Regions from separate parts of the Cellvibrio sp. pealriver genome, predicted to be linked through region 1. Evidence: predicted binding sites of a transcription regulator. Region 1 holds the regulator's gene; each other region holds the start of a gene.
The links. Region 1 encodes sigma-54, which starts transcription at its own class of promoters, with help from an activator protein. Its sites were predicted from a motif close to TGGCACANNNNTTGCNNT; they were not measured.
Positions count from the first base shown of each region.

Region 2: fliD (flagellar filament capping protein FliD) is a predicted target of sigma-54. The motif match lies at 4,790-4,807, and genes of this name have one in related genera.
Region 3: VC28_RS06240 (ammonium transporter) is a predicted target of sigma-54. The motif match lies at 5,160-5,177, and genes of this name have one in related genera.

Region 1 covers NZ_KQ236688.1:2,383,403-2,393,400, reverse strand. Annotated here, with positions in the region: gene ptsN (PTS IIA-like nitrogen regulatory protein PtsN) at 1-356, opposite strand, end outside; gene hpf (ribosome hibernation-promoting factor, HPF/YfiA family) at 451-741, opposite strand; gene VC28_RS10410 (RNA polymerase factor sigma-54) at 876-2,540, opposite strand; gene lptB (LPS export ABC transporter ATP-binding protein) at 2,745-3,470, opposite strand; gene lptA (lipopolysaccharide transport periplasmic protein LptA) at 3,470-3,958, opposite strand; gene lptC (LPS export ABC transporter periplasmic protein LptC) at 4,005-4,616, opposite strand; gene VC28_RS10390 (KdsC family phosphatase) at 4,613-5,170, opposite strand; gene VC28_RS10385 (KpsF/GutQ family sugar-phosphate isomerase) at 5,207-6,172, opposite strand; gene VC28_RS10380 (MlaC/ttg2D family ABC transporter substrate-binding protein) at 6,499-7,113, shown strand; gene VC28_RS10375 (BolA family protein) at 7,264-7,518, shown strand; gene murA (UDP-N-acetylglucosamine 1-carboxyvinyltransferase) at 7,588-8,853, shown strand; gene hisG (ATP phosphoribosyltransferase) at 8,882-9,517, shown strand; gene hisD (histidinol dehydrogenase) at 9,617-9,998, shown strand, end outside.
Region 2 covers NZ_KQ236688.1:1,179,610-1,189,607, forward strand. Annotated here, with positions in the region: gene VC28_RS20075 (flagellin N-terminal helical domain-containing protein) at 1-1,952, shown strand, start outside; gene VC28_RS04940 (CHASE domain-containing protein) at 2,102-4,750, shown strand; gene fliD (flagellar filament capping protein FliD) at 4,918-6,978, shown strand; gene VC28_RS04950 (acylneuraminate cytidylyltransferase family protein) at 7,182-7,871, shown strand; gene VC28_RS04955 (hypothetical protein) at 7,882-8,628, opposite strand; gene VC28_RS04960 (electron transfer flavoprotein subunit beta/FixA family protein) at 8,831-9,580, shown strand; gene VC28_RS04965 (electron transfer flavoprotein subunit alpha/FixB family protein) at 9,577-9,998, shown strand, end outside.
Region 3 covers NZ_KQ236688.1:1,479,319-1,489,316, reverse strand. Annotated here, with positions in the region: gene rpsA (30S ribosomal protein S1) at 1-1,536, shown strand, start outside; gene ihfB (integration host factor subunit beta) at 1,682-1,975, shown strand; gene VC28_RS06250 (polysaccharide biosynthesis protein) at 2,096-3,982, shown strand; gene VC28_RS06245 (MraY family glycosyltransferase) at 3,979-4,986, opposite strand; gene VC28_RS06240 (ammonium transporter) at 5,366-6,679, shown strand; gene rlmB (23S rRNA (guanosine(2251)-2'-O)-methyltransferase RlmB) at 6,749-7,525, opposite strand; gene VC28_RS06230 (pyridoxine 5'-phosphate synthase) at 7,555-8,325, opposite strand; gene VC28_RS06225 (peptidylprolyl isomerase) at 8,322-8,972, opposite strand; gene VC28_RS06220 (TIGR04211 family SH3 domain-containing protein) at 8,985-9,644, opposite strand; gene VC28_RS06215 (YciI family protein) at 9,697-9,996, opposite strand.

The sequences.
Region 1 (9,998 bases):
GCTGCGAGGGTTTGCAGATGTTCGCTGTGCGCATCTTCCGGCACCAGCATGGCAAATAGAATATCGACAGGTTGGGAGTCGATTGCATCAAAGTCGATAGGATCGGCAAGGGTGATCAATGCGCCCACTGTGCCGCTACAGTTTTCAACACGACAATGTGGAATGGCGATCCCGTGACCAATACCTGTGGAGCCAAGTCGCTCGCGTCCAATTAACCGGCGGAACAATTCGTCAGCATCGATATCGGGAATGTCTTGGGCGATGGTGTTGGCAAGTAACTCCAGCGCGCGTTTTTTACTGCCACCGTCTACGCCGCAGAGTGTGCGGCCGGGGCTGATGAGGGATTGGATTTGCATAAAAAAGTGATGCTGGGCATCTCCCTGATCGATGGCGACTGGTGCCAAAGCAACCAGTGCGCATCATATGGTTAACGTCAGTGCACGCATCGCCCTAGCGATGGCTGCGCATTTTCTCTTTGTGTTTAATTAATTGGCGATCGAGCTTGTCGGCCAAGGCATCGATGGCAGCATATAAATCTTCATGAGTTGCATCGGCGAATAAATCTTTACCACTGACATGAATAGTGGCCTCTGCTTTTTGGATCAGTTTATCTACCGAGAGTATGACATGGGTACTCGTAATGCGGTCATGATGGTTGCTCAAGCGCTCCAGTTTGCTGGAAACGTAATCTCTCATTGAATCGGTAACTTCTACGTGATGACCGCTGATATTTATTTGCATAGATACTTCCTCTCGCTAGAAACAAAACGGTTACGGTTAGGTAACCTCGCATTACATCCATGAATTTTTTGTCCGAACTATTAAATGTACCTGAAACTTTTCAGTAAGTTCCCAATGTGATCATCTGCATCAGGTTAAATTGTTTTGCGCTCATTCGATGGTGGAATGTTGAGCGATTCGCGATATTTGGCAATAGTACGGCGCGCGACTTGTATACCTTGCTCGGCGAGCAAGTCGGTAATTTTGCTATCACTCAACGGTTTTTTTGGATTTTCCGCGCTGACCAGTTTTTTGATGATGGCGCGGATTGCTGTTGAAGAACATTCTCCGCCGCTGTCGGTACTGACATGGCTGGAGAAAAAGTATTTCAGCTCAAAAATACCCTGCGGGGTATGCATGTATTTTTGTGTGGTGACACGTGAAATAGTGGACTCGTGCATTTCTACAATTTCAGCAATATCGTGCAACACCAGCGGTTTCATCGCCTCAGGACCGTAATCCAGAAAGCCACGCTGTTTTTCAACAATACAACTTGCCACCTTGAGTAAGGTCTCGTTGCGGCTTTGCAAACTTTTCAGGAACCAACGGGCTTCCTGTAAATTGTCTTTGAGGAAGGTGTTGTCGCTGCTGGAGTCGGCACGCTTTACCATAGAGGCGTAATCAGCATTGATACGCAAACGCGGCGCAATATCCGGATTCAGCTCCACAATCCAGCGGCCATCGCGTTTTTCTACAAATACATCGGGCACAACATATTCGGTGTCGCCACTGGCAATAATATCGCCCGGACGCGGATTCAAACTCTGGATCAGGGCAATCGCCTGACTTAACTCAGCTTCCTTTAGCTTGGTGCGGCGCATCAATTGCCGGTAGTCGCGGCTGCCTAGCACCGGCAAATATTGTTTGACGATTAATTTTGCCGAATCAAGCAATGGCGTTTTTGGATCAAACTGCTGCAGTTGTACCAACAGGCATTCGGACAGGTTCTGGCTGCACACACCACATGGGTCAAATTGTTGCAAGAGTTTTTGTACGGCAACAACTTCGTCCAGTTCCAGGTCATCGAGATCGCTACCCATCCCTTCAAAGATTTCCTCGATACTGATGGAGAGCATGCCGCTGGGCTCCACTGCATCGATGATGGCCATAGCCAGAATGCGATCCCTGTCTGACATAGGGGTCAGGTTAAGTTGCCACATCAAATGATCGTAGAGGGAGTCAGTGGCAGCACGGCGGCTTTCAAAGTCGCTATCTTCGTTGTCGTAATTGCTGGAGCTGCTGCTGGATGAGGCTTGATAGACATCATCCCAGCTTGTATCCACGGGAAGGTCGCTGGGAATAGAGTCGCTCCAGTCACCGCTATCGGCGCTAAAACTTTCCCCTTCACCATAAACATCGGTATCGCCTATGGATTCACTTTCCCTGAAAGTGTCGCTTTCACCAAAACTATCGCTTTCATTGTAGTTATTGTCGTTGTTGTAACTATCAGCGTAGTTATCGGTGCTCGCGGAGAAATTGTCGCTGGCAGTAAACTCTGCGCTGTTATCGGTACCGCTTTCTGCTGCAATTTCCAGCTGGCGGTCATAATCCGCTTTGTCTTGTTCGCTGCCTTCGTAGTCACTGTTTTGCGTGGGAGAATCGAAGCTATCCTCAACCTCCAACATGGGGTTGGAATCGAGCGCTTCCTGGATCTCCTGTTGCAGATCCAGAGTTGATAGTTGTAACAAGCGGATTGCCTGTTGCAACTGTGGGGTCATGGTCAGCTGTTGGCCGAGTTTGAGCTGGAGAGATTGCTTCATTGTACGGACGACAAACCCTTAAACGCAGGATGAAAAACATCGGTATACGTGGAGTTTAGTCAGGGTTTGCGCCTCAAGCAACAAGCTTAAGCAAGCTTTATGCCTAATGTATAAAGAATGTTACTTGTCAAGTTGTTTGTGTGTGACTAAACGCGCAGGGAATGGGCAGTTTGTAACACCGGAAATCCCGTCTGAAAGTAGGGTTTAGAGGCGGAAATGCTCGCCCAGATACACTTCGCGCACTTTGTTATTGCTCAGCACAGTTTCAGCATCACCTTCGGCGATGATGTGCCCTTCACTGACGATATAAGCTGTTTCGCAGATATCCAGTGTTTCGCGCACATTGTGGTCGGTAATCAGTACGCCAATCCCACGGTCTTTCAAGTGACGGACAATCTCTTTGATGTCATTGACCGAAATAGGATCAACACCGGCGAAAGGTTCATCGAGCAGGATAAATTGCGGATCTGTCGCCAGTGCGCGGGCAATCTCCACGCGGCGGCGCTCACCGCCGGAGAGGGCCATACCCAGGCTATCGCGGATATGGGTGATATGAAATTCGTTGAGCAGTGATTCCAGTTTTTCATCACGCTGCTGGCGGTTGAGATCCTTACGGGTCTCAAGAATTGCCATGATGTTATCCGCCACGCTCAGCTTACGGAAAATAGACGCCTCTTGCGGGAGATAGCCAATACCTGCACGGGCGCGTCCATGAATGGGCAGTTGGGTTATATCTCGCTCGTCAATCAATACGGTGCCGTTATCGGCAGGCACCAAACCAGCGATCATATAAAAACAGGTGGTTTTTCCTGCGCCGTTGGGGCCAAGCAATCCGACGATGCTGCCACTTTCCACCGTGATGGATACATCAATAACCACTTTGCGTTTTTTGTAGCTTTTGGCGAGATGGCGTGCGTGCAAACTGGGCATTACTGCGCATCCTCGGCTTTTCCGGCTTTGGGTGGGATCACAATTTCGATGCGCTGCCCCTCACCGCCGCTACTGTTGTTGTTACCTGCGGCTTTCATTACTTCTTTGACTAAATCGTAATCAATGTGTGGGCCGCTCATTACCGCACCGTTTTGCTCAACAGAGGCATCTTCAATCAGTACCAGATGTTCATTGCTGGGGGTGTAGGTAATTTGCTTGGCGGCGGCAGTCACTATGCCTTGGTCTTTTTCCGGTTGTTGCTGAAAGCGTGCCGGATTGCCTGTTGCAATCATCTTTTCGACGCTGCTGTCGGGATTGGTGTGAATCACAATAGAATCGGCGGAAATGATAAGTGACCCTTGCTGGATTTTGACCGAGCCAGTGTAGGTCGCCACTCCGTTCTTCTGGTCTACCGTGAGGTTATCAGCAGAGCCGCGGATGGTTTCGTTTTTGTCGCTGGGTAATGCGAGGCTTGTGGTTGGGGACATTATTGCCGCCAACATGAGCGTCAAAGGAGATAACCAATAGCGTAATTTAGCGGGGATCATAAACTGCCTTAACCTGGGATCTTAACTGAAGCCGACTTTGCGCCAGGTCGGCATCCATACCTAGTGCATCTATCTGACCTTTGGCGCTGCGCATCTTAACAGCTTTGTCGGTTTCCGCGAATTGTTCACTGGCGCGCACTTGCAGCTCACTGGTGGTGATTTGTATCAAGCCCTGGGTGGGCGTTTGCTGTTGGATGAGCACGTTATCGAGCAGGCGGATCAATTCGCCGTTTGCCTCACTGCGCCCGGTATTGGCGGTAACTTGCCATGGCGCTTTGGTGTCTGTGTCGTAAAACATCATCATGGGCTGCTCAATCAATGTGTAATCCTGAGCCGATGCACCCTCTTGTTGCAGTTGAAAATGGGTTACCTGTGGCGTTGATAGCTGGTAGTGAAGCTTGCCGGTGTTATCAAATTCGCGTGTTTCCACTTCTTTCATGTAGATGTTGGGAAAGCTGCTTGGGTCATATTCATATCCAACCAGCTCTTCTTTTTGGCGCAGTGAAAATGCAAAAAAGCAGATCACCAGTACAAAAGCCAGTATCCAGGGACCGGGTACATATTGATGTACACGATACGCGCGGGTTAACAGGCTCATAGGGATGCATCTGCCAGATAAGGTGCAAGTGCGGTATCGAATGTACCTTGCGCCTTCATGATGAGGTCACAGGCTGCACGCACGGCACCTTCGCCGCCGCGTTCCCGGCTTTGCCAATGGGCGCGCTCAACCACGCTGGAGTGGGCATTTGCCACTGTCAGTGCGAGACCCGCGCGGGTCATAACGGCCAAGTCTGGCCAGTCATCTCCCATAAACGCGATCTGCTCAAGCGCTACAGGATGCTCCTGCAAAATGTCTTGTAGTGCCTCCCATTTGTCCTCGCGCCCTTGCACCAATATCGTTATCCCCAGATCGCTTGCGCGGCGGGCGACCAGATTGCTGGTGCGGCCAGTAATAATGCCGACTTTAACGCCGGTTTTTTGCAGTGCTTTGATGCCCTGTCCATCCAGTGTGCTGAACGATTTGAATTCTTCCCCTTGGTTGCCGAAGTAAAGACGCCCGTCGGTGAGTACTCCGTCCACATCCAGCAGCAACAGTTTGATGCGCGCAGCGCGTTCATGTAATTCGGTTTGGGTACAAAAATCGGGGTTCATTCAGGCGTGTCCAAGTGCAATGATTGGCTGGGTCAATCAAATAATGCCTGCACGCAGCAGGTCATTGATTTTTACGACACCGACAAGTTTTTTTTGTTCGTCGGTAATGAGTAAAACGTTAATTTTTGCTTGCTCCATTAACGCCAGCGCTTCTGCAGCCAGCGTGTTGTCGCGCAGCATTTTGGGGTTAGTGTTCATCAATTCACCCACTGTTGCAGTGCGGATATCAACACCTTTGTCGATACTACGGCGCAAATCACCATCGGTGAAAATACCGAGCAAATCATTACCTTCCATCACTGTCGTCATGCCAAAACCTTTGTCCGACATGACCATCAATGCGTCCAGCATGGGGGTGTGCGCAAACACACGGGGAATATCGTCGCCAGTGTGCATGACATCCGCGACACGCAACAACAATTTGCGCCCCAGTGCGCCGCCGGGATGAGAGAAGGCAAAATCTTCTGCAGTAAAACCGCGCGCTTCCAGCAATGCGATTGCCAGTGCATCCCCCATGACCAGCGTGGCAGTTGTACTGGATGTTGGTGCCAAGTCCAGAGGGCACGCCTCATGTAAAACGCTGATATCCAGATTGACTTCAGCCACTTCGCCCAGAGTCGATTGCGGATTGGCGGTCATGCTAATGATTTTGACACCGGCACGTTTCAGTAGTGGCAACAAAGTAACGACTTCACTGGAAGTGCCGGAGTAAGAGATCGCAAGCACTATGTCGTTTTTGGTGATCATTCCGAGATCGCCGTGGCTGGCTTCGCCTGGGTGGACAAAAAACGATGGGGTTCCAGTGCTCGCCAGAGTAGCGGCGATTTTTTTGCCAATATGGCCGGATTTGCCCATGCCGGTGACAATTACTCTGCCAGCACAGTTCAAGATAAGTTCACAGGCGGCGGTAAATTGACCATCGATCCGCGCGGCGAGTGCAGTAACTGCCTCTGCCTCCAAACTGATGGTACGCAATGCCGAGCTTACATAATCATGTGTCATGACGAGGTTCCAAAACCGGTTCCAAAATGGTGAGCCAATGTGATGATCATTGTTCACCCAAGGCATTTATGGCCTTGCATTATAACTTTCAAGAAAAACAAGGCGAGGGAAGTTTACGTCTTTTTTCCTGTGGCGACTTATCCCTGTCATGCGCTGGATGCTATAGTTCGCGCCGCAAATCTGCTCGCTACGCCTCCGGCTTAATAACTCGCCACGATCATAAACATCGCATAAAGAATGGCACCATAAGGAATTAGCGTTGTCTGAGTGTTGGTTTAACGCCATACGGCTTAATCGTTCTGTTTCAATTAATGGAAGGTTTTACGATGAAATATCTGCTCACCAAATTGTCTGGTGTTGTACTCGGGTTATCTGTGTTGTTTGCGGCTAATGTCATGGCTCAAGTACCTGCAACTGAATCGCCAAAGGTCATTGTGGAATCGGTCGCGCAAGAATTGTTTGGCTTGGTTAAAGCCAAAAAAGCGTCCAATACAGCGGACGATGCGTATTTCAAACAAGTGGAGGGGGCGCTTGATGGTGTAGTGAACTTTCCGTTTATTGCTGCTTCTGTGATGGGCAAGGCGTATAAACAAGCTACTCCGGCACAACGTGAACAATTCCAAAAAGTCTTCAAAGATGGCATGGTCAAATCGCTTGGTAAGGGTGTTTTGGGTTATGCCGACAGCAAGGTTGTGATTGCAGGGGTGGATGACAGCAACCCTAATCGCCAAGTGGTCAAGCAAGAAGTGTCGACCGATGGCACGACCCACAAGTTGAACTACACCATGCGCAAGGAAAAATCAGGCGAGTGGAAATTGATCAATGTAGTGCTCAATGGCGTAAACCTGGGTCAGTCGTTCAGTGGTCAATTCAAGGCGAGCCTTAAAAAATACAATGGCGATATTGATAAAGTGATCGCCAATTGGTTGGTTGATGCATAACCGCATTTGCGACTGTCAAATCGACAAAACCCCCGGCCTGTGCCGGGGGTTTTGCTTTATGGAGGCTGATTTTTGGATGCGATATTAGCGACATTCCGGTAAACTTCGCGCCTCATTTCTGATCACAGCCCTTCTTAATCGAGTAATTCTATGCAAGCTGAACAAATCAAAGCGCTGATTGAAAGCCAAATCCCGGATTGCGATGTCAAATCGGTCGATGTCATGGGTGATCATGTAGGTCTGGTGGTCGTAAGCCCTGCATTTGCCGGTTTGACCCCTGTTAAAAAGCAGCAGTTGGTGTTGTCCACTTTGAGTGCGCAATTTGCTGACCGCAGCATCCACGCGGTGGATTACATCAAATCCTTCACGCCCGAGCAGTGGCAACAGCAGCAACAACAGCAGTAACGTCTACGGCTTGGAGTCGGCATTGGTTGGCTCAGGTCTCTTTTTTCTCTTCTTTGTTTTCAGGGTTGTATGGATAAGTTTTTGATTAACAGTAGCGGTCCACTGACGGGCGAGCTGCGAATTTCCGGTTCCAAAAATGCAGGTTTGCCGCTGTTGGCGGCGACAATTTTGGCCGATTCCGAAGTGCGCTTGAGCAATGTTCCGCACTTGAAAGATATGACTACCATGGTGCAGTTGCTGCGCACCCTCGGCCTCACAATTGAGATTCAGGGCGAGCATGTGGTGATTGTGGACCCCAATACCATCAACTCCTACACCGCGTCTTACGAGCTGGTAAAAACCATGCGCGCATCGATTCTGGTGCTTGGGCCATTGCTTGCGCGCTACGGCGAAGCCAATGTGTCTTTCCCGGGTGGCTGTGCAATTGGTTCGCGCCCGGTGGATATTCATTTGCGCGGCCTTGAGGCCATGGGGGCGACTATCGAAATCGATGGTGGTTATATCCGCGCTCGCTCCGATGGCCGTTTGAAAGGCTGTCATTTCCTGATGGATATGGTCACCGTTGGCGGCACTGAAAACCTGCTGATGGCGGCAGTGTTAGCTGAAGGCAAAACCGTATTGGAAAACGCGGCACGCGAACCCGAGATTGTTGATCTTGCCAATATGCTGGTTGCTATGGGCGCGAAAATCGAAGGCATAGGCACATCGACCCTGACAGTTTATGGCGTTGATAAATTGCACGGTTGTGAATACAGCGTGATGCCTGACCGTATCGAAACCGGTACCTATCTGGTTGCCGCTGCAGCGACTCGTGGCAAGATTAAATTGACCAATACCCGCGCCGACATTCTTGAAGCCGTGTTATTGAAGTTGCAGGAAGCGGGCGCGGATATCACCACTGGTGATGACTGGATCGCGCTGGACATGCACGGCAAGCGCCCGAAAGCGGTCAGCTTGAAAACTGCGCCTTACCCGGCATTCCCAACCGATATGCAATCGCAATTTATGGCGATGAACGCTGTTGCAGAAGGTGTGAGCCATATTACCGAGACAATTTTTGAAAACCGTTTAGTGCAGGTTGCCGAATTGAATCGTATGGGTGCGCATATCGAGCTTGAACACAACACGGCGATTGTTACGGGTGTTGAGCGTTTAAAAGCGGCACCCGTAATGGCATCTGACTTGCGCGCCTCCGCAAGTCTGGTGATTGCCGGTTTGGTGGCGGATGGTGAGACCCTGATCGACCGCATTTACCACATCGATCGCGGTTACGAAGCTATCGAACAGAAATTCCAAAGCCTCGGTGCCAGTGTGCGCCGTGTTAAGGGTTCATAAGCGCAAAGGTATAAAAAAGGTAAAACCCATGAGTCAAACCCTGACCATCGCGCTCACCAAAGGGCGCATTCTGGAAGAGACATTACCACTGCTGGCGGCAGCGGATATTCGCCCGCTTGAAGATATGGAAAAAAGCCGCAAGCTGGTATTTGAAACTACCCAGCCCAATGTGCGTTTTTTATTGTTGCGCGGTGCAGATGTTCCCACCTACGTGCAATTTGGTGCAGCCGATATGGGCATTTCCGGAAAAGACACCTTGATGGAAAACGGTGCTGAAGGGTTGTACGAACCGCTCGATTTAAATATCGCACGCTGCAAATTAATGACCGCTGGCGTGAAGGGCGAATCCCTGCCGGCTGGTCGTATTCGTGTTGCTACCAAGTATGTGAATATCGCCAAACAATATTACGCATCCCAAGGTCGTCAAACTGACATCATCAAACTTTACGGTGCGATGGAATTGGCTCCGATTATGAATTTGGCCGACGAAATTGTGGATATTGTCGATACCGGCAATACCCTGCGTGCGAATGGTTTGGAGCCGCGCGATTTTATTGCAGATATTAGCTCGCGTTTGATCGTGAACAAAGCATCGATGAAAATGAAACACGTACAAATCCAAAACATTATCGACTATATCGCCAAGGCAGTTGCAGTCGATTAGTTTTTTATGTCCTCAATTGCAAATGCCAATGTGCATTTGCAATTGATCAGCGGCATTATCAGTTCATCTTGTCTAACTCTGTGTCTAAAAGAGAATTCCATGTCTGACTCTATCATCACCCGTTTGGATGCAAGTCAAAGCGATTTTAATCAGCAGTTGGATCAATTGTTGGCCTGGGAATCGGTAAGTGATACCCGTGTTGCAGCAGTTGTCGATGACATCTTGCATCAAGTGAAAACGCGCGGTGATATTGCAGTGGTGGAGTTCACCAATAAATTTGACCGTCGTGCAGCGCAAAGCATGAATGATTTTGTTGTCACGCCAGCAGAATTACAAAATGCGCTGATGCAAATCCGCCCTGAGCAACGTGCTGCCCTGGAAGTTGCTGCTGAACGTATTCGCAGTTATCACCAGCATCAATTGCAAAGTTCATGGCGCTACACGGAAGCTGACGGCACTGTGCTTGGCCAGCAAATTTCGG
Region 2 (9,998 bases), 1.2 Mb from region 1:
AACGTATTAATTCTGCGAAAGACGATGCTGCAGGCTTGGCGATTTCTAACCGCATGACGTCGCAAATCCGCGGTCTTGACCAAGCGATCCGTAACGCGAACGACGGTGTGTCGCTGATCCAAACCGCGGAAGGTGCCTTGCAGGAATCGACCAACATTTTGCAGCGTATGCGCGAACTTTCCATTCAGTCCGCTAACGGAATTTATTCCGATGCAGACCGCAAAACACTGGATGCGGAAGTACAGCAGCTGATTTTGGAATTGGATCGTATTGCGACTTCAACATCCTTCAACGGCCAAAAATTATTGGATGGTTCGCTTGGAAAAGTGGATCTGCAAGTCGGTTCCGATGCAGGCCAAACCATCACCATGAAAATCCCCGCCATGGATGCAAAAACCTTGGGTATGGGCTTTGTGGGTGTGGATATGTTGGGCGGTCAAATTGACCTTTCAACACTGTTGATCAATGAAAACGACATTTTGATCAATGGCCAATCTATCGCTAAATCACTGGAGAGCTTTAACGGCTATGCATTAGCTGGCCCACCAGTAGTTCCTGCGCAAACACTGGATAAATTAATCAATTTGATTAACAAAAATGTGTTGGGTATTGATGCCTCAACTTACGCTCAGGCAACAGCAACAGGTGCTGGTACCGGTGTGCTTGAGGAAGGGCAAGTATTTGAAATTGCGATTACCAAACTCGACGGAACACAAACCACTATTCAGGTTTCCAACACTCAAAACCTGAAAGAATTGGCAGACAAGATCAACACTGAAAGCGGCGGATTATTAAATGCTGCAGTAGGTGAGAACAGTAAGCTCAGTATTGCCGGTATTAATGTGGCGAGCTTCACCATTACTGATGGTAGTGTGCCTGCAAACTCGGCAGGCGGTAATATCAATGGTACTTATGCAGGTCGTTTGGTGCTTGAGTCTGAGTATGGTGATCCAATTACGATTACCCGTGGTTCAACCGGAACGCTGGCGCAACTGAACGCACTTGGTTTCCGTGAAAATACCAACCCGGGACAAGTAGAAGGTATTGGAATTACAACACCTGCTGCTCCCTGGAATGTGGGCGACTTGTCAATCAATGGTGTGATTATCTCCAATAAAAACACCGATAGCTTGTTAGGAAAAGTCAACGCGATTAATGCCTCACAACAAGATACCGGTGTGACCGCAGAAGTATTTGCAACGACCACACTGGATTTTGGTGGTATCGATTTAACAGCCATTACGTCGCCGCTCCTGATGAATGGTGAGCCGATTAATATCAGCGGCTTAACCAGTATTTCAGAAGTGGTTGCCGCCTTTAACGCGAAATCCGACGTGACCGGTGTTAGCGCGTCGTTGTTGGGAACCCGCGTCGTATTAGAGGGGCACACTGCAGCAATCACGTTTGGTGTAGATGGCACCAACGATGGATTGGTAGATCTGAATGCTGAAAACCTGCAAATCCAAACAGGTACTGCAGCGCCCGCGACAATCAATGCTGCGACAGAGTCTGTAGCAGGCGGCATTAAATTGACCAGTGCTAATGGTTCACCTATCAGTATCAAACTTGGACCTAATGCGGTTGCTGCAACACTCGGCTTGCTTGAGTCCAACGTAACGGCTGACGGTGCATTCGGTACTGCGATTGCGTCTATCAGTATTGATTCAGTTGAAGGTGCACAAAAAGCGTTGGGTGTTATCGATAACGCGTTGACCACCATTAACGATGCTCGCTCGCAGTTGGGTGCAATCAATAACCGCTTGGACTTTACTATGTCCAACCTGGCAAACGTGTCTGAAAAGACATCGGCCTCGCGTTCGCGCATCGTGGATGCGGATTTTGCGGCAGAAACCGCTGCATTGAGCCGTGCACAAGTCTTGCAACAGGCAGCCCAAGCGATGTTGGCGCAAGCCAATGCTCGCCCTGAGCAGGTATTGCAGCTGCTCCGGTAAGTCAGGTTTTCGATACACAGAAAACACAGCGCCTTCCGGCACTTAAAAAACCGTCGCAATTATGTTGCGGCGGTTTTTTTATGCTTTTTTTCGGCCAGTTTCAAAGAGCTCGGCTAGTCTTAAGGAAGCGAAAAACCGGATTGCAATGCATGATCAATATTAGGCGTATGCCAGCAGCACTGTGGGTGTTGCGTATTCTTTTACTGGCGTTGGTGTATGTGATTGCCGGGCGCTTGTCGTTACTTCTAGCCATTCCTCCTGGCTTTGTCACCGGATTGTTTCTTCCATTGGGAATTGCGTTAGGTGCTGTGCTGATCTGGGGATACTCAATGGGGGTTGGGGTTTTCCTCGGCTCTTTGTTGCTGAATATTTCTGTCAGTAATGCTTCTGAACTGTCCGCACCGGTTGTTTTACTCGCGGCTGAAATTGCCAGTGGCAGTGTGTTAGCAAGCCTTGCAGGAGGCGCGCTGATTCGTCACTTTGTGGGGTTCCCGGATAGCCTGACCGATGAACGGAAAATTTTTGCGTTTTTTGCGTTGGGAGGTCCTGTTGCTACCGGTTTAAGTGCAAGTGTAGGTGTATTGGCATTGTGGGTTAATGATGTCATCCAAGCCAAACAAATCCTGTATAGCTGGTGGACCTGGTGGGCGGGCGACACAATTGGTGTATTGATCGCTACACCGTTGATGTGTGTGTTGTTTGCAGAGCCGCAGCATTTTTGGCGAGGGCGTCGTCTTACCGTAGGCGTACCGCTGGTTGTGAGCAGTCTGATTGTGGTTGCTGTGTTTGTTATGTCGAGTAACAACGAACAAAAAAAACTCGCTGATCAATTTCAGCAGCAAGCGCGTTTAGTTGATGATGCGGTTCAATCCAGTATGTCGGATGTTGTTTATACACTAGCAACATTGCGCGGATTATTTTCAGCCTCAGAAGAAGTTACCCGTGAAGAGTTTTCAGCATTTATCAATGATGTGCTTGTTGATAAGCAGGGCGTGTCCGGATTTTCATGGAACCGGCGAATAATGCATAGTGAACGTGTTGCCTTTGAAAATGAAATGCATGCAGAAGGTATAACGAGTTTTTATATTAATGAAAAAAATACCAATGGCGCATTCAGTGTCGCTTCTGAACAAGAAGAATATGTTGTTATTACTTATGTGGAACCATGGTTAGAAAATGCGTCTATTTTGGGGTTTAATGTTGCATCTGATCCCACTCGCGCAATTGCTGTGAGCCGCGCACGGGATAGTGGCGCATTTGCGATGACACAACCAGTGCAGCTGTTGAACGATACTCAACGATCACCAGGTGTGATTGTGTATTTCCCCGTGTATGACACGATCAAGCGCTTGCATACAGCAGTAGAGCGCAGAGAACATATTTTGGGCTATGCAACAGCGATTGTGCGTATTGGTGATCTGATTAATGCCGCAGTAATCCCGTTCTCATCTGATGACTTTCATCTCGACATTGTTGATGTGACGGAGCCTGATACGCCGCATGTATTTTATCGTGTAGGCGAATCACATGTGCCGTCTTACGCACAAGAACTTATCTATCAGAAAGAAATTGCTATTGGTGGTAGGGTGCTGCTGTTGGCAATTAACCCGACAGAAAAATTTTTAAATGAGCATGTCAGTTTGCAATCCTGGTTCGTATTGGCTGGTGGTTTGTTGTTTTGCAGTTTGTTGGGTGGTTTTTTGCTGTTGATCAGTGGCCGGACACAGCATATTACCAATCTGGTTGAGCAACGTACTAAAGAGCTGGCTGCTATTTTGGAGAATGCGGTCGAATCGATATTGGTAGTGGATGAACATGGTGTTATTCAAAAAGCAAATCAGGCTGCAGCAAAACTGCTTCACTATCCTCTGGAGCAATTTCCCGGTTTGCATATCGTGGATTTAATTCCGGGGTTAAGCGATGCATTTGTATCCAATAGTACGCAAACAGTAGCACCTGAATTGCGTGAAAGCGTCGGGCGCTGTAGTAGTGGAAAAGAAGTGGCTATCGAGATGAGTGTTAGCCCTGTGGAAATCCATGACCGTAAATTTTTTACCTTTATCATTCATGATGCGACTGAGCGGCGTAAAGTAGAGCGCTTAAAAAGTGAATTTATTTCTACCGTTAGTCATGAATTACGAACGCCCTTAACATCAATAAAAGGCGCGTTAAGTATTGTCACCAGTGGCAGCATGGGCGAGCTTCCCAAAAATATAAATGACTTACTGGGAATTGCCAGTAGTAATGCGGAGAGATTATCCCGGTTGGTAAATGACATTCTGGATATAGAAAAATTGGAATTCGGTAAGGTGCAACTAACCCTTAAGCCGCACAGGGTGTATCCATTGTTGCAACAATCTATCGAGCAAAATTTTGGGTATGGCGCACGTTATGGGGTGACCTTACAGTTGGATGCACCTTCAGAAACTGCCATGGCTGCAGTCGCCAATCTCGATTCAGACCGCTTCTTGCAAATCATGGCCAACCTCATATCGAATGCGGTGAAGTTTTCTTTTCTGGATGGGGTTGTGAGGGTGGTGCTGGTGAGTGAAGGAGACAACATTAAAATATCGGTCATTGATGAAGGGCAGGGTATGGCAGATGACTTCCGCCAACATATTTTCAAGAAATTTGCCCAGGCTGATTCGTCAAACACCCGGCGACGCGATGGAACCGGATTGGGCTTGAGTATTACCAAGGTCATTATTGAGCGGATGGGCGGAAAAATTGACTACCGCTCTACTTTGGGTAAAGGAACCACATTTTTCTTTACCTTGCCTCTTTATACTGGCGATTAAGCTGATTTAAAGGGTTTTTCCGCATAAAAATACAGGAATTGGCGTAGTTTGTGCTCCTGTTGAATATAAGGAGAATCTTTCCTTAAAAAGCGGCAAAACCGGCTAAAGTTTACCCGTGTGCTGCCGCTAACTTATAGCAAGCGGTAATTTTTGGCGTGGAGGTACCTATGGTGAGCAGTACATCGAGCACAACCAACAATAATGGCGCGACAGGTTCCAGCATCATCAGTGCGCTGGGGACTGGCTCTGGTATTGACTCGAATAAGCTGGCTGACCAGTTAACTGAAGCCGCCCATATGGTGCAGTCAAACAGGCTGACCTCCAAAAAAACCTTACTGGAAACCCAGATATCTGATTACGGCTTGCTGCGTAGCTCTTTATCCAAACTTGAAACAGCGGCAGCCGCTTTGGGTAGCTCCGATACATTTAACGCCAAATCGCTATCGGTGCCTGATACCAACCTCCTGAGCATCACCAAATTGGATGCGAAAGCGGCTGCAGGCGGCTATCAAATCAAAGTCGAGCAAACAGCTCAGTCCCAATCACTCAGTTCCGGTACGTTTAGCTCCATGACTGACCCTATTGGTAAAGGAACCTTGGTCATCCGTTTGGGGGAGTGGAATGCAGGATTAAACGATTTTGAAGTTGACTCTAGCAAAACTGCCGGCGGGACAATCACTATCGATGATGGGAACAACTCATTGATTGGTCTGCGCGATGCAATCAATAAAGCAAATATGGGTGTTTCTGCCAGCATCGTGAGTGATGGTGGTTCTTATAAGCTGCTCCTGACATCCAAGTCGGGTGCCAAGAATGAAATCGAAATCACCGCAACAGAAGATCCCGGTGCACTTGGCCTTGCCAGTTTTAATTTCAATGAAACCACGCGTAATTTGACCCAACAACAAGAAGGGTTGGATGCAAAAGTGCGTGTGAATGGCTTATTGGTAAGCCGCGAATCCAACCAAATCAAAGATGTTATCGATGGTTTGGAGTTTGATTTATTCGGTGCCTCGTTGACCGAAACTATCAGTATTTCAATTAATGAAGATAAATCGGTTGCAGAAAAAACCATCCGTGACTTTGTAACCGCATACAACACGTTTAAGACAGAAGTTGAGAAACTGGTTGGTTTTGATGCGGAACTGAAAGATTACGGCAGTTTGAAAACTGATCCTCTAGCAAAAAACCTGATGCAAGGTATCCGTAATTTTCTCTCCAGTTCGATCCCTGGATTAAGCGATGGTTTTACCGCACTTTCCAGTTTGGGTATTCGCACTGAGAGGGACGGCTCGCTGAAAATTATTGAAAATGAGGAAAATACAGGTTTTCGCGCAGCAATCGATACCCATTTCGATAAGGTGCGTGATTTGTTTGTTCCCAAGGTTTCAGCGTCGGTTACGAACCTTGAAGTTTCCAAGTACACAGCAAAAAGTAAACCCGGTACTTATGATGTTGTGATTACCCAGCAACCATCAAAAGGTAAGCTGACCGGCGCAGCAATAGGCGTTGCGTTTCCATTAGATACCACCGGTAAGGATTACAACTTCAAGTTGAAGTTAGACGGCACCGAAACTGCTTTGATTACATTACCTGCCGGAAAAACCTATACAACGGAAGGTGAGTTGGCTGCTGAAATCCAAAGCTTGATCAATCTGGATAGTAACCTGAAAACCGTGAAATCAACGCTGGCGGTGAGTGTTGAGGCAGGAAAGTTGGTATTCACATCCAATACTTATGGCAGCTCCAGTAAAATTGAATTTACAGCGATATCGAGCGATATGGCGGATTTGGGGATTGCTCTCGGTGCTGGCGTATCGGGTACGGATGTTGGTGGCACTGTCGCCGGACAAGCAGCGTTTGGTTATGGCAATGTATTACTACCTGCATTGGGATCTGATGCAGAGGGCTTGAGCATGACAGTGCAACCAGGCGCAACTGGAGGCACTATTACATTTTCACGCGGCTTTGCTGGTGGTTTGACCAATATTGTGAATGACTACCTCAAATCATCTGGTGTCATCAAAGAGCGTGAAGACAATATTAATAAAGAGATTAAGGGAGTCAAAGAAGATGAAACTGATTTGACTCGCCGCAGCGATGCCTATAGAGCGCGTCTGATGGCGCAGTTCCAGGCGATGGAGTCAATTGTCCGCTCGCTCAACTCTACGGGCGATTTCTTGGACGGTATTCTTGATCGTTTACCTTTCACATCCAAAAACAATTAATTCGCGTAATTAACCTTACGCGAATTTTTATCCAGATGTGCATGATATGCACATCTGCAGTTTTTTTATTTCCCCACATTTTTTGATCGCTTATTGTTCTTTGCTGTATCGTGATCTTTGAATCATAGTTTGTTATATACCTATTCTTTAGCTATTTGATAAATGAGCCGTTTAATTATTCACAATTAAAGGTTGGGTAGCTTATGTCAAAGGTATTCGCACTTATTCCTGCGCGCGGTTGGTCTAAAAGCCTGTGGCAAAAAAATATTGCGCCTGTATTAGAGCAACCCCTGATTGCATACAGTATTCAGGCTGCCCATGGTTCAGAAGTTGTCGATGCAATTTATGTATCGTCCGATGATGACCAGATTCTGTCTGTAGCCCACTACTATAATACAGAGCGATTAAAGCGCGATCCGCATCTCGCAGAAGATGAATCACCACTGGATGCTGTCGTGGCAGAATTTATTCACCGTATTAAACCGGCGGCGAAGGATATTATTATTTTATTAAAACCCACATCACCGCTACGCACGGCAAGGCATATTCGTGAAGCCTTGGCTGAGTTTAAGGATTTCCCTACTTGCCGCAGCCTTATTAGTGTTTATGAAATCAATAATGCGTATGTCAGAGCTTATGTTGGCGGCGGAGAGTTTTTGCATCCTTTAGCGGGTGAGCATTCGTCGTATTATTGCAGGAAAGACCTGCCATCGCTTTACATGCCCAATGGTGCAATTTATATCTTTAAAGTTGACGATTTTATGCGCGAGGAGAAAATTCCACTCACGCATACTATTCCTTATTTGATGCCAGCGTCTGACAGTATTGAGGTGTGTAGCGCAAACGATTTGCAATTGGTGGAAAATCGTTTGCGCGAGAGAGCCAATTTCTGAACGACATTGCTTAGGGGGATTTTTTCAGTTCTTCCGCTTCTTTTTTTAGTGCTTCTTCAAATTCAAGTTGTTCCTGTTCAAGTTCGCGTTGCTTTTTATCCGCGTCAGGCAGTAACGGGGTGAGTTGTTTCTGCGCTTTTTTCTGTGCATTTTCTGTTGCTTCATTCACGGTGGCATCGACTTTTTGATTGACCTTCTCCGCTACCGCTTCCACAGGGTTATTAATAATATCCTGAACATTTTCCAATGCTTTTTGTTTTTCTTCGACGGCTTTTTTGGCCGCCTGTGCTTTGTCGTAAGCACGTTGTAGTTCTTGTGGTAGCACGGGAGTAAGTTTCTCTTTTGCCCCTTCGATTTGTTCAGAGAATATTTCGGGAGTGCCATCTTTAATCAGCATGACCGCCATTTGGTTGGTGTCTGCATTCCAGACCATGGCTGCCTTGTCGGTAATGGCTTTTGCTTGCGGTGGTGCATAGCGGGATGCCACATAAAACAGGGCGCCTTCCTGTTGGATTTCCTGGGCGGTGCGTAGCAACTTCATGGTGGGCTCATACTTATCGCCCAATAATGCCGTCATCCGGTCCTTAATGATGGGGGCTTCAAAAAAGTTGACTTCATTCGGGTCGAACCCCACCAATGGTTTTAAGAATGACCACATAAGCTTGCTTTGTAATTGGTTGCCGATTAACAGCGATGAGACGCAAGCAGAAAGAAACAGGCAAATACACATAATGGAGAGTGGTTTGATCAAGCGCATAAAGAATCCGTTGAATCCGTCAGTAGAATTAGGGCGGCAGTGTACGCAATGGGCGATATAACGTACATAAGCTGTTTTTAGTCCGGGTTGGTTGTTTCCTGTGCTATTGCAGTTGCACCCACAGTTACTTCCGTAAATAACCTCAAATTATGCAAGGTTATTTGCTATATTTTGATTTTCTTTCATACACAAGGAAAGCGTCTTGAAAATTTTAGTAGCTATTAAGCGCGTACCGGATGCAAATACTCAGGTGCGTCCCTTCGCAGATGGAAACGGTGTAAATGTTGCCAATACCAAAATGGTGTTGAATCCATTTTGCGAAATTGCAGTCGAGGAGGCCATCCGCCTTAAAGAGCGTGGCATCGCCAATGAGGTAGTGGTTGTCAGTATCGGTGCTTCAGTCGTGCAGGAACAGTTACGGAGTGCCCTGGCATTAGGAGCGGATCGCGCTATCCATATTTTGTCGGATATACCTCTGGAGCCATTGGGTAAAGCCAAGGTGTTGGCTGATGTCGTCAAGCAAGAAAATCCGGGGTTAGTGCTGTTGGGTAAGCAATCTATTGATGGCGACCACAACCAGATTGGCCAGATGCTGGCAGCCTTATGCAAGTATCCTCTGGCGACATTTGCCTCGCAAATCGAGCTAAAAGGCAATGAAATATGGGTGACGCGAGAATTGGATGCCGGCCTGCAAACCCTTGCGCTCTGTTTGCCTGCCGTCGTTACAACAGACTTGCGCCTTAATGAGCCGCGTTATCCCACTATGCCGAATATTATGAAGGCGCGCCAGAAACCGCTTGCTATTATTCCCATCGCTGAATTGGCCGTGGATGTTGAACCCCGTTTGCAAGTATTGGGTTATCAGGCTCCAGCTGAACGTAAGCCCGGCATTAAAGTGGGTAGTGTGGCGGAGTTAGTGGAAAAACTGCGGCAGGAGGCCAGGGTGATATGAGTGCAACACATGAATCACGCGCAGCATTGGTTGTTATTGAGCTTGATGGTACAGAGTTTTGCGATATCAATTGGAGAGTGATGGGCGCTATTGCCCGCCTGCGGGAATTTGGCGCATTGAACGTGGACTTGTTGCTGGCAGGATGGAAATGTGGATCGGCTGTTGATATTGCCGCGGCAATTCCGGGAGTCCGGCAAGTTCTGGTAGTGGATGACGAACGCTGTGAATTCCAGCTAGCAGAGGTTTTTGTACCTTGGCTGGCAGCGTTTGTTGATGGTTATTCTTACGTGCTGATCGGTGCAACGACATTCGGTAAAAATCTGTTGCCGGGTGTGGCCGCTCTTGTTGATAGCCAGCCCGTGACCGATGTCATCGCCATAGAAGCACACAATGTCTTTGCTCGTGCTTGTTACGCCGG
Region 3 (9,998 bases), 900 kb from region 1:
CCCGCAGAACAATTCCGTAACGAACTGGGTGAGTTGAATCTCCAGATCGGCGACGAAGTCCAGGTAGCATTGGAAAGTGTGGAAGATGGTTTCGGTGAGACCAAACTGTCCCGCGAGAAAGCCAAGCGCGCTGAAGCTTGGAAAATCCTCGAAGCAGCTCACGTTGCTGAAGAAGTCATCAAAGGTGTTATCAATGGTAAGGTCAAGGGTGGTTTCACCGTTGATGTTGCTGGTATCCGTGCCTTCCTTCCTGGCTCTTTGGTAGATGTTCGCCCTGTGCGCGAAACAACTCACCTTGAAGGTAAAGAGCTGGAGTTCAAAGTAATCAAATTGGACCAAAAGCGTAACAACGTTGTTGTCTCTCGCCGTGCGGTATTGGAACAAGCTAACTCTGTTGAGCGTGATGAGCTGTTGGCTACCCTGCAAGAAGGTCAGGCGGTTAAAGGTATTGTTAAGAACCTTACCGATTACGGTGCTTTCGTTGACCTGGGCGGCGTAGATGGTCTGCTGCACATTACCGATATGGCGTGGAAGCGTATCAAGCATCCAGGCGAGATTGTAAATGTTGGTGATGAAATCGACGTTAAAGTATTGAAGTTTGACCGTGAGCGTAACCGTGTATCCCTTGGTCTGAAGCAATTGGGTGAAGACCCATGGTTGGCTATCACCAAGCGTTATCCAGAGGGTGCTCGAGTTAAAGCTAAAGTAACCAACCTTACCGATTACGGTTGCTTCGCTGAGCTGGAAGAGGGTGTTGAAGGTTTGATCCACGTTTCTGAAATGGATTGGACTAACAAGAACATTCACCCATCCAAAGTGGTTCAGTTGGGCGATGAAATCGAAGTTATGGTTCTGGATATTGACGAAGAGCGCCGTCGTATCTCTCTCGGCTTGAAACAATGTCAAGAGAATCCATGGGATGCATTTGCTCGCACTTGCGCGAAAGGCGACAAGATCAGCGGTAAAATCAAGTCAATCACTGACTTCGGTATTTTCATCGGTTTGGACGGTGGCATTGATGGTCTGGTTCATTTGTCAGACATCTCTTGGCACGAAGCTGGCGAAGAAGCTGTTCGCAAGTATAAGAAAGGCGATGAGCTGGAAACTGTTGTATTGGCAATCGATCCAGAGCGCGAGCGTATTTCTCTCGGTATCAAGCAACTTGAAACTGATCCATTCTCAGAATATGTTTCTGTAAATGACAAAGGTGCAGTTGTTAAAGGTATTGTTAAGGAAGTTGAAGCTAAGGCTGCAGTGATCACTTTGGCTGATGATGTTGAAGCTGTACTTAAAGCATCTGAGCTGAGTCGTGAGAAAGTTGAAGATGCTCGTAACTTGCTTAAAGTGGGTGATGAAGTTGAAGCTAAAATTATTGCAGTAGATCGCAAGAATCGTAGCATTAGTTTGTCAGTTAAATCTAAAGATGTGGAAGATGAAAAGGCTGCAATTAAAGAGCTTTCAGCAAAACAGTCTGATCAAGCATCACCAACAACTTTGGGCGATCTGATTAAGGCTCAAATGCAAAGTAAAGAATAATTTTACTTTGTATCGTCTGTGGTCGGAAAAAATCCGGCCACAGACTCACTAATTCTATAATGTTGTGTTTTCTTCTTTGCATAAGTTTTTGTAGTAGTTATTTGGTTGTTTTGCTTGAACGTTTTTAAATAACAGAGAGCAGGTTATGACAAAGTCAGAATTGATTGAATACATTACCGAAAAACAAAATCAGTTGACTATCAAAGATGTCGAAATGTCGGTCAAGTTATTGCTTGATTATATGTCTGATATCCTTGCTGCTGGTGAGCGAATAGAAATCCGTGGCTTCGGAAGTTTTTCATTGCATTATCGTGCTCCAAGAACGGGTAGAAATCCAAAAACCGGAGATGCTGTCGTGCTTGAGGGAAAATATGTTCCTCACTTTAAGCCTGGTAAGGAAATGCGTGATCGCGTTAATGAGAGTATTACGAAACCGTGATTGGAAGTTTTTTGTCCATATATATACACAGAAGATCGAATAAAGTTATTTCCTTTCATACTGTAAATCCCCTCCTAATATAGTTTTTTCGTTTTGTGTGCCTCGCTTGAGTTGCTGCTTATGTTCAGAAGATTATTTGAAGCCTCTCGTCCCACAAAACGATTCATCTCTCTTGCGTACGATGCTTTGGCGATAACTATTGGTGTATATCTATCGATTTGTCTGCGCTTAGGGACATTTGATATTGTTATTACCGGCAAAGAGCTTGCTGCAGTAGCTATTACGATATTTACAAGTTTGTTTGTTTTTATTCGATTGGGAATGTATCGGGCAATCCTTAGATATATGACCCAACCTGCAATTGTTACTATTGTTTTGTGTGTGTTTTTATCTGGTGCTGCATTAGCAGTCTCGGGTTTCATGACTTACTCAAAAATCCCTCGCTCTGTTCCTTTTATCTATATTGCACTGATGATTTTTTTGATTGGTGGGCCAAGATTGCTGGTCAGACAGATTATTTTAATGCTTGGTGCACTACCTGCAAAAGAAGCTATTCCTGTTATTGTTTACGGTGCTGGACGCACTGGTCATCAATTGCTTCAGGCATTACAAGATACGGGATATCGTGTTGTAGCATTTGTTGACGACAATAAATTTTTACATGGCACTTTGCTTGCCAACATTAAAATTTACTCGCCAAAATCTATTCCGAAATTAATTTCAGCTACTGGTGCCAATAAGTTGCTGCTAGCTCTGGGGCGAGCTTCACATAGCGTAAGGCTTGATATCATAAAAAAACTTGAGCGCTATCATATTAATGTCCAAACAATTCCAGAATTTTCCGATATTGTTTCTGGAAAAGCCCGCATTGAAAATGTTCGCGACGTAGATATCGATGATTTACTGGGGCGGGATAGTGTGCAACCAATGCCTCATTTGATGGAGGGATCTGTTTTTAATAAAGTGGTGTTAGTGACGGGTGCTGGCGGTTCTATTGGTGGTGAACTTTGTCGCCAGCTTATTGAGCTTAAGCCAAAAAAACTCATACTTTTAGATCATAACGAATTTAGTCTTTACAGTATTGAGCGTGAACTCATAGGTAAAAACATTGATCAGGTAGAGCTGCTGGCTGTTCTGGGTTCAGTGCAAAACAGTGTGTTGCTTGAATCGCTTATGGGTAATCATGCTGTTCAAACGGTATACCACGCGGCTGCGTATAAACATGTCCCTTTGGTTGAAAATAATTGTGTAGAGGGAATGAAGAATAATGTATTCGGAACACTATATTGTGCGGAAGCCGCTATAAAAACAGGCGTGGAGTTATTGGTTCTTATTTCAACTGATAAGGCTGTTCGCCCTACGAATCTTATGGGGGCTTCAAAGCGTTTAGCTGAGTTGATTTTACAAAGCTTGGCTGAAAAACAAACGGCTACCCGCTTTGTTATGGTTAGATTTGGCAATGTGCTTGGCTCTTCTGGCTCTGTGGTTCCTGTTTTTCGCCAGCAAATAAAAGAGGGAGGGCCTGTAACAGTCACTCATCCAGATATTATTCGTTACTTCATGACTATCCGTGAAGCCGCGCAATTGGTTATTCAAGCTGGAACAATGGGACATGGTGGTGATGTTTTTGTATTGGATATGGGAGAGCCTGTAAAAATTGTCGATCTTGCTCGACGCATGATCAATCTTTCCGGTTTAAGTGTGCGCGATGAGGATGACCGTAATGGCGATATTGATATTAGTTACACTGGGTTAAGACCCGGAGAAAAATTATTCGAAGAGTTGCTTATTGGTGATAACGTTTCACCTACGGAGCACAGTAGGATTTTTCGCGCAATGGAGCAATATGTTTCATGGCGAGAGATGGAGCTGTTTTTGCGTGAGCTGTCGCTTGCTTGTGATGTTGGGGATGCCGCCCAAGTAAAGTCTTTATTGTTCAAAGTACCTACAGGTTATTTGGGTGATCTGTCGGATAATGGTTTTACTAAATCTTTGCTTGAAGATTAGTCTGGATGCCCTGCATTATATTTTCTGGCAATAAAAATTAATGGCCCATAGGCGATCAAAAGTCCTATTAAAGGATTAAGAATGTTTGCGCTGGTTGCAACAGCTAATGGGAACAGCCACAGACTATTGATGGCGACTATTGTCAACGTGATGGATGTGTGTGATTTATAAATGCGTGCGCATTTTTGATATGCATGTGATCTATGGCCTTGTGAAAAAGCTTGCCTACTAATAATCCTATGAAATAGCGTATAGCTTGCATCTACAATAAATACAGCAAGCATTATCATCCATGCAGCAGTCAGGCTATAGTTTTCGCGGGAGTGCTCAATCACAAGAAGGCCAAAACTTAAACCTAACAATAAACTTCCTGAGTCCCCCATAAACAATTTGGCGTTTGGAAAATTCCAAAATAAAAACCCAAACGCACAAGCCATTACTATAAACATTATATATGTACTGTCTTGATGCATATCTTGGAATGTATAAATAAAAATCATTCCCATACATACACTTATCGCTTCTAGTGCAGCTAATCCGTTAATACCATCCATAAAGTTATACAAATTTGTCATCCAGGTGGAGAACAAAATCATTGCTAAAATCATTATATAGTCTTGTGCAGAAGGGTATTTCCAAGATTGTTCTGTGATGATAAGAAAAAGCACTGCGAATGTGGCAATAGATATTTGCGTAAGCAAACGTAATTTAACGCTTAGATTAAAAAAATCATCACAAATCCCAAGGAGTGATATCAGGCTGATTGGAATGATTAGCCAAAAAACAATGCGTTCCTCTAAATATCCCAAAATGACTGCAATGATAGTTGTTATGAGTGTGCTAATTAGTATTGCTATTCCACCACCTCTGGGTGTTGGCTCTTCATGTGAGCTGCGCATATTGGGCGTATCTAATAAACGCCCCCCCAAATAAAGAATAACAATGCGTGATAGCGCTAAAGATAAGCACAGGGGTAAGAGAAAAAGAATCAACCATTTGGTCAAAGGATGGCTCCATCAGGAATTGGGCATAAGGTCATTAGTAATAACGCTTGGAGTCTGGCGATGATCTTATGCGGTGCATTTAATTTTGATTGCGCCTTTTAATGGTGCAATATTGTTTTATTGGGGGTTTTCATTTTTTCATATCTGCATGAAAAATATAGAGAAAAGTTTTATGGCTTGGTATTTGCTTTCTTAGCGCGCCTTTTGTGTTTTTTGTTGCTGCTTGTCTTTTTTTGCCCCAAAAGTGATCTATTTTAGCGCTGCGATAGTTTAACTTTTTCAAATTTTGTCAGCTAATTAACAAATTCTGATTCAAAATGAGGCAATAAGCTAAGCAGAGCCAACCACTATTTAATCTAAAAATCATCACGGGGTACTTATGAAAACGATGAATTTTCCCATTCAAATGTTATTGGGCGCAATACTGGCGATTCCAGCTCAGAGTGTTTTTGCCCAAGAGGCCTCACTTAATGCTGCCAATACAGCTTGGATATTGACCTCTACTGCTCTTGTATTATTCATGACTCTGCCAGGTTTGGCTCTTTTCTATGGCGGCTTGGTTCGCGTTAAAAATATTCTGTCGGTGTTGATGCAGTGCTTCGCAATTGCTTGTTTGGTTTCGTTACTTTGGCTTATTGCTGGGTATAGTTTGGCCTTCGGTACCGGTAATGCATGGATCGGCGATTTTAGTATGGTTTTTATGGCGAGTATCTCTGAAGATGCTCTTGCAGGTGACATTCCTTTAAGTCTACACGCGATGTATCAAATGACGTTTGCCATCATTACTCCTGCATTAATTGTGGGCGCTTTTGCTGAGCGTATGAAATTCTCGTCCATGTTAATTTTTTCGGCGTTATGGTTATTTGCTGTTTATATTCCTGTGTGCCATTGGGTTTGGGCTGGATCCGGATGGTTATTTGAAAAAGGTTTATTGGACTTTGCTGGTGGTACTGTAGTGCATATTACGGCAGGCGTTGCTGCATTGGTGGCGGCAATTGTGCTTGGTAAGCGTAATGGGTTTCCGACAACGGCAATGCCTCCACACAACATGACAATGACTGTCACTGGCGCAGGGATGCTCTGGGTGGGTTGGTTCGGATTCAATGCAGGTAGCGCCTTGGCTGCTAATGGTAATGCTGCCATGGCGATGCTTGTAACACACATTTCTGCTGCTGCAGGAGCTTTGGCGTGGATGGCTATTGAATGGATGCGCTTTAGAAAACCAAGCGTTTTGGGCATTGTTACCGGAATGGTTGCAGGCCTGGGGACAATTACCCCCGCGTCTGGCTATGTTGGCCCTGGTGGTGCATTAATAATTGGTTTGGCCGCCGGTATTATTTGTTTTGTGATGACCCAGTTGGTTAAGCGTGTCTGGAAAATTGATGATTCATTGGATGTGTTTCCTGTGCACGGAATAGGTGGTGTTTTAGGTACTATCTTGGCTGGTGTATTTGCTTCGACTGAGCTTGGTGCATTTAGCGGACAAGGTTTTGCGGCTGGCATAAACTCAATGAGTGAGCAGCTTGGGGTGCAGCTTCTGGGGGTAATCGTTACATTTGTTTACACCGCCATAGTGACTTATGTTTTGCTGAAATTGACGGGGGTCTTCACATCTGGATTACGTGTTACTAAAGAAGAAGAAACCATAGGTCTTGATTTAAGCTTGCATGAAGAGGATGGTTATAAGTTGTAATTGAGCTACCCCATAAAAAAAGAGGAGTTTAACTCCTCTTTTTTTATGGGGGCCTGGGTGGTAAAAATATTATTTGAATGCAATGAGCGCCGCAGTGACGGCAACGTTTAAAGACTCAACGCCATTATTCATGGGGATACAAATTTTTTCATTGCATAGGTTAAATATTTCCGTAGAAATACCTTCAGATTCATTTCCAAGTACATAGATGCAGGGGGCATCGGGAGAGAACTTCTTTAGCTCTTTTGTGGCGTGAGACGATAACGCACAAACAAGCGCGCCATTTTTTTTAAAGTCTATTAATGCGTGCGCCAAATCTTTACAGCGTAAGAGTGGTGCGCGGAATACGGTGCCAGCACTTGCTTTGATAACAAGCGGGTCAATTTGAGCATTACCTTTTTGTGGCAGCAAAATTCCATCAATGTTTCCTGCACAAGCTGAGCGTATAATCATTCCCAAATTTTGGGGATTTTGTACCCCATCAAGCGCGAGCAGGGTGTAGTTTTTTTGTGAATGACTTTTGCTTAAAAACTCATCATAAAGTGCATATCCACGTAATTGTAAATCTGCTGCAACCCCTTGATCTTGGTTGGCATTTTTCGAAATGCGTGACAACGCCTGACGATCATGAAAAACAATCTCTGCGCCCTTGCTTTTTGCAAGCTCTATTATTTCATCAAGGATGGATGCTGTTTTATTGCTCTTGGCTAAATGTAGTCGATATATAAATGTGGAACTATCTTGCAGTGCTTCAAGAACGGTTTTTCGTCCATAAACAGTCATTAGGGAATCGAAAAATCGTTTTTTTTCCAGATACTCTGGACTGTCTTCGCGGATTTTATTCATGATGAGTACAGGAGAAAATAAAGAGAGGTTTAGGAGCTGCAGATAGTTTTGTAAGTGTGTACTGCTTTAGGTAGACCCATTGCAATAGCATCTACAGTAAGTGCATGTCCAATTGAAACTTCTAGCAACCCGGGAACCTTACGAAAATGAGCCAGATTTTCTAAATTTAGATCATGGCCTGCGTTCAGACCTATACCAATTTTTTGAGCCTGAATGGCGGCTGACATATAAGCTTGAAACAAAGTGTTAAAATTATCATCATTATTTTTATAAGCTTCTGCATAAGGGCCAGTGTAAAGCTCTATACGATCTGCCCCCAACTCTTTGGCAAGACTGATTTGTTCCGTGTCTGGATCCATAAATAAACTGACACGAACTCCAATATCGTGTAGCTCACGAATAAGAGGCTGCAGTTTTTTTCCTGCAAGATGAAGATTAAAACCGTGGTCAGATGTTAGTTGATCATTCGAATCTGGCACTAATGTACATTGATGAGGACGAACATCATGAACCAACTTGAGGAATCCGGGGAAATCGCCCATGGCTTCTGCATAAGGATTCCCTTCAATATTAAACTCGATTCCAGGAAAAGATTTAACTAGCTCGCTTAGCTCATATACATCACGTGGACGAATATGGCGCTGATCTGGCCGTGGATGAACTGTAAGTCCATCCGCGCCAGCCCGAATACACGTCTCGCCATGTGCAACCACATCAGGATAATTGCCTGGGCGCGAGTTTCTGATCAATGCAATTTTATTTAAATTTACACTGAGTGCTGTTTTATTGCTGAAGCTCATTGAACAGGTACCACTGCATCTTTAAAACTGGATGGTTTAGGGGATTGCTGGGTTTCAATTAAAGTTTTGAAATCACTGCTGTCAATCCGTGAAGCACTCAAAATTCGAACAGCATAATTAGGTGCTTCCGGGAATGCTTTGAACATTCCACGAGGCTCCTGTGCGATTTTTTCTATCACATCCATTCCCCACACAACTTTACCGAATACGGTATAGCCAGGTTTGGTATCGGTGGCATTTAATCCGGGGTTATTGTTCAAATTTACATAAAACTGTGCGGTTGCGCTATTTGGATCCTGTTGTCTTGCCATGGCCACGCTTTTGTAGTCGTTTTTCAATCCATTTACGGATTCATTTACGATTGGGGCGCGAGTTTCCTTTTCGGCGAAATCAAAAGTCATGCCTCCACCCTGTACAACAAATCCGGGCACGACACGATGAAATATGGTTCCGTCGTAAAACTTGGAATCAACATAATCTAAAAAATTTTTAACAGTCACAGGCGCTGCTTTTGGTTGTAGTTCAATAACGAAAACGCCCAAATCGGTTTTAATTGCAACCAGTACATTCTGTGCTACAGCGAAGCTCGATATGACAGATAAGCAAAGAGCCGTAATCAATTTCATGGTTTGTTTCATAGTCATCATTACGACCTTCATTTAGCGCCATTCCGACTTGCGTTTACGGCGACCTAACGCTTGCAACACAAAAGATAGAAAAACCCCTCCAAATACTAATCCGCCACCATATACCCAGTGGTTGAATCGATCTGTATTTTTTAGTTTTTCATTTTCAGCTTTTAGTATGTCAGCATGGGTCTGCAATAGTTGGTTTTCTTTGAGTATGCGTTGATGCTCTTCTTCCAAATTTAACGCTGTGGTTGCGGCTTGACGCATATCTTCTGTGTCGGTTAGCAATTGCTGATGTTCTTGTTGAATTTTTTCAAGCTGCTCTTTTAGCTGTGTATTTTCTGATTGCAGCTCCAAGGTGTTACGAGATGCGTTTGAAAGCGCAGCCAATTGCATCGCGGCTGTCGGTTTATCGGTAATATTTTGACTGCGAACCCAACCCTCAGTGCCATCAGGAGTGACAACTAGCGACCACAAATTATTATCGCTGCCTGTTTCTTCGCGAATGAAATTTAATTTCGTTCCGCTGGCCAAGCCTTGTTGCAAAATGCTAGCTTGAGGTGTTTTGTCACTCCTGACGGGAATATAAATGACATCGGAAACGTATTTGTCAGTAGCTATAGCATGCATGCTAAATATAGGTGCGATAAATAACGATAAAGTACTACCGTAAAGAAATATTTTTTTCACAGTTGTTGTAGTCCTTATTAAAGAAAATATATTTTAGGTAAATTTTAATGAATCAAGGTAAAACTTTTTTGAATGGCTTTACTATGACTTTTGCATAAATTCCTGCTGCAACATAAGGGTCAGTATCTGCCCAGCTTTGGGCTTCTTTTAATGATGCGAACTCTGCGACAACAAGGCTGCCGCTAAAACCCGCATCACCTGGATCTGAGTTGTCGATGCTGGGGTGCGGGCCTGCTAATAATAGTTTCCCTTCGTCGTTCAATTGTTGTAAACGCGCAAGATGTGCGGGTCTTGCGATTTTGCGTTTTTCCAAGCTATTTGGAATGTCTTCACTAATAATTGCGTAAAGCATAT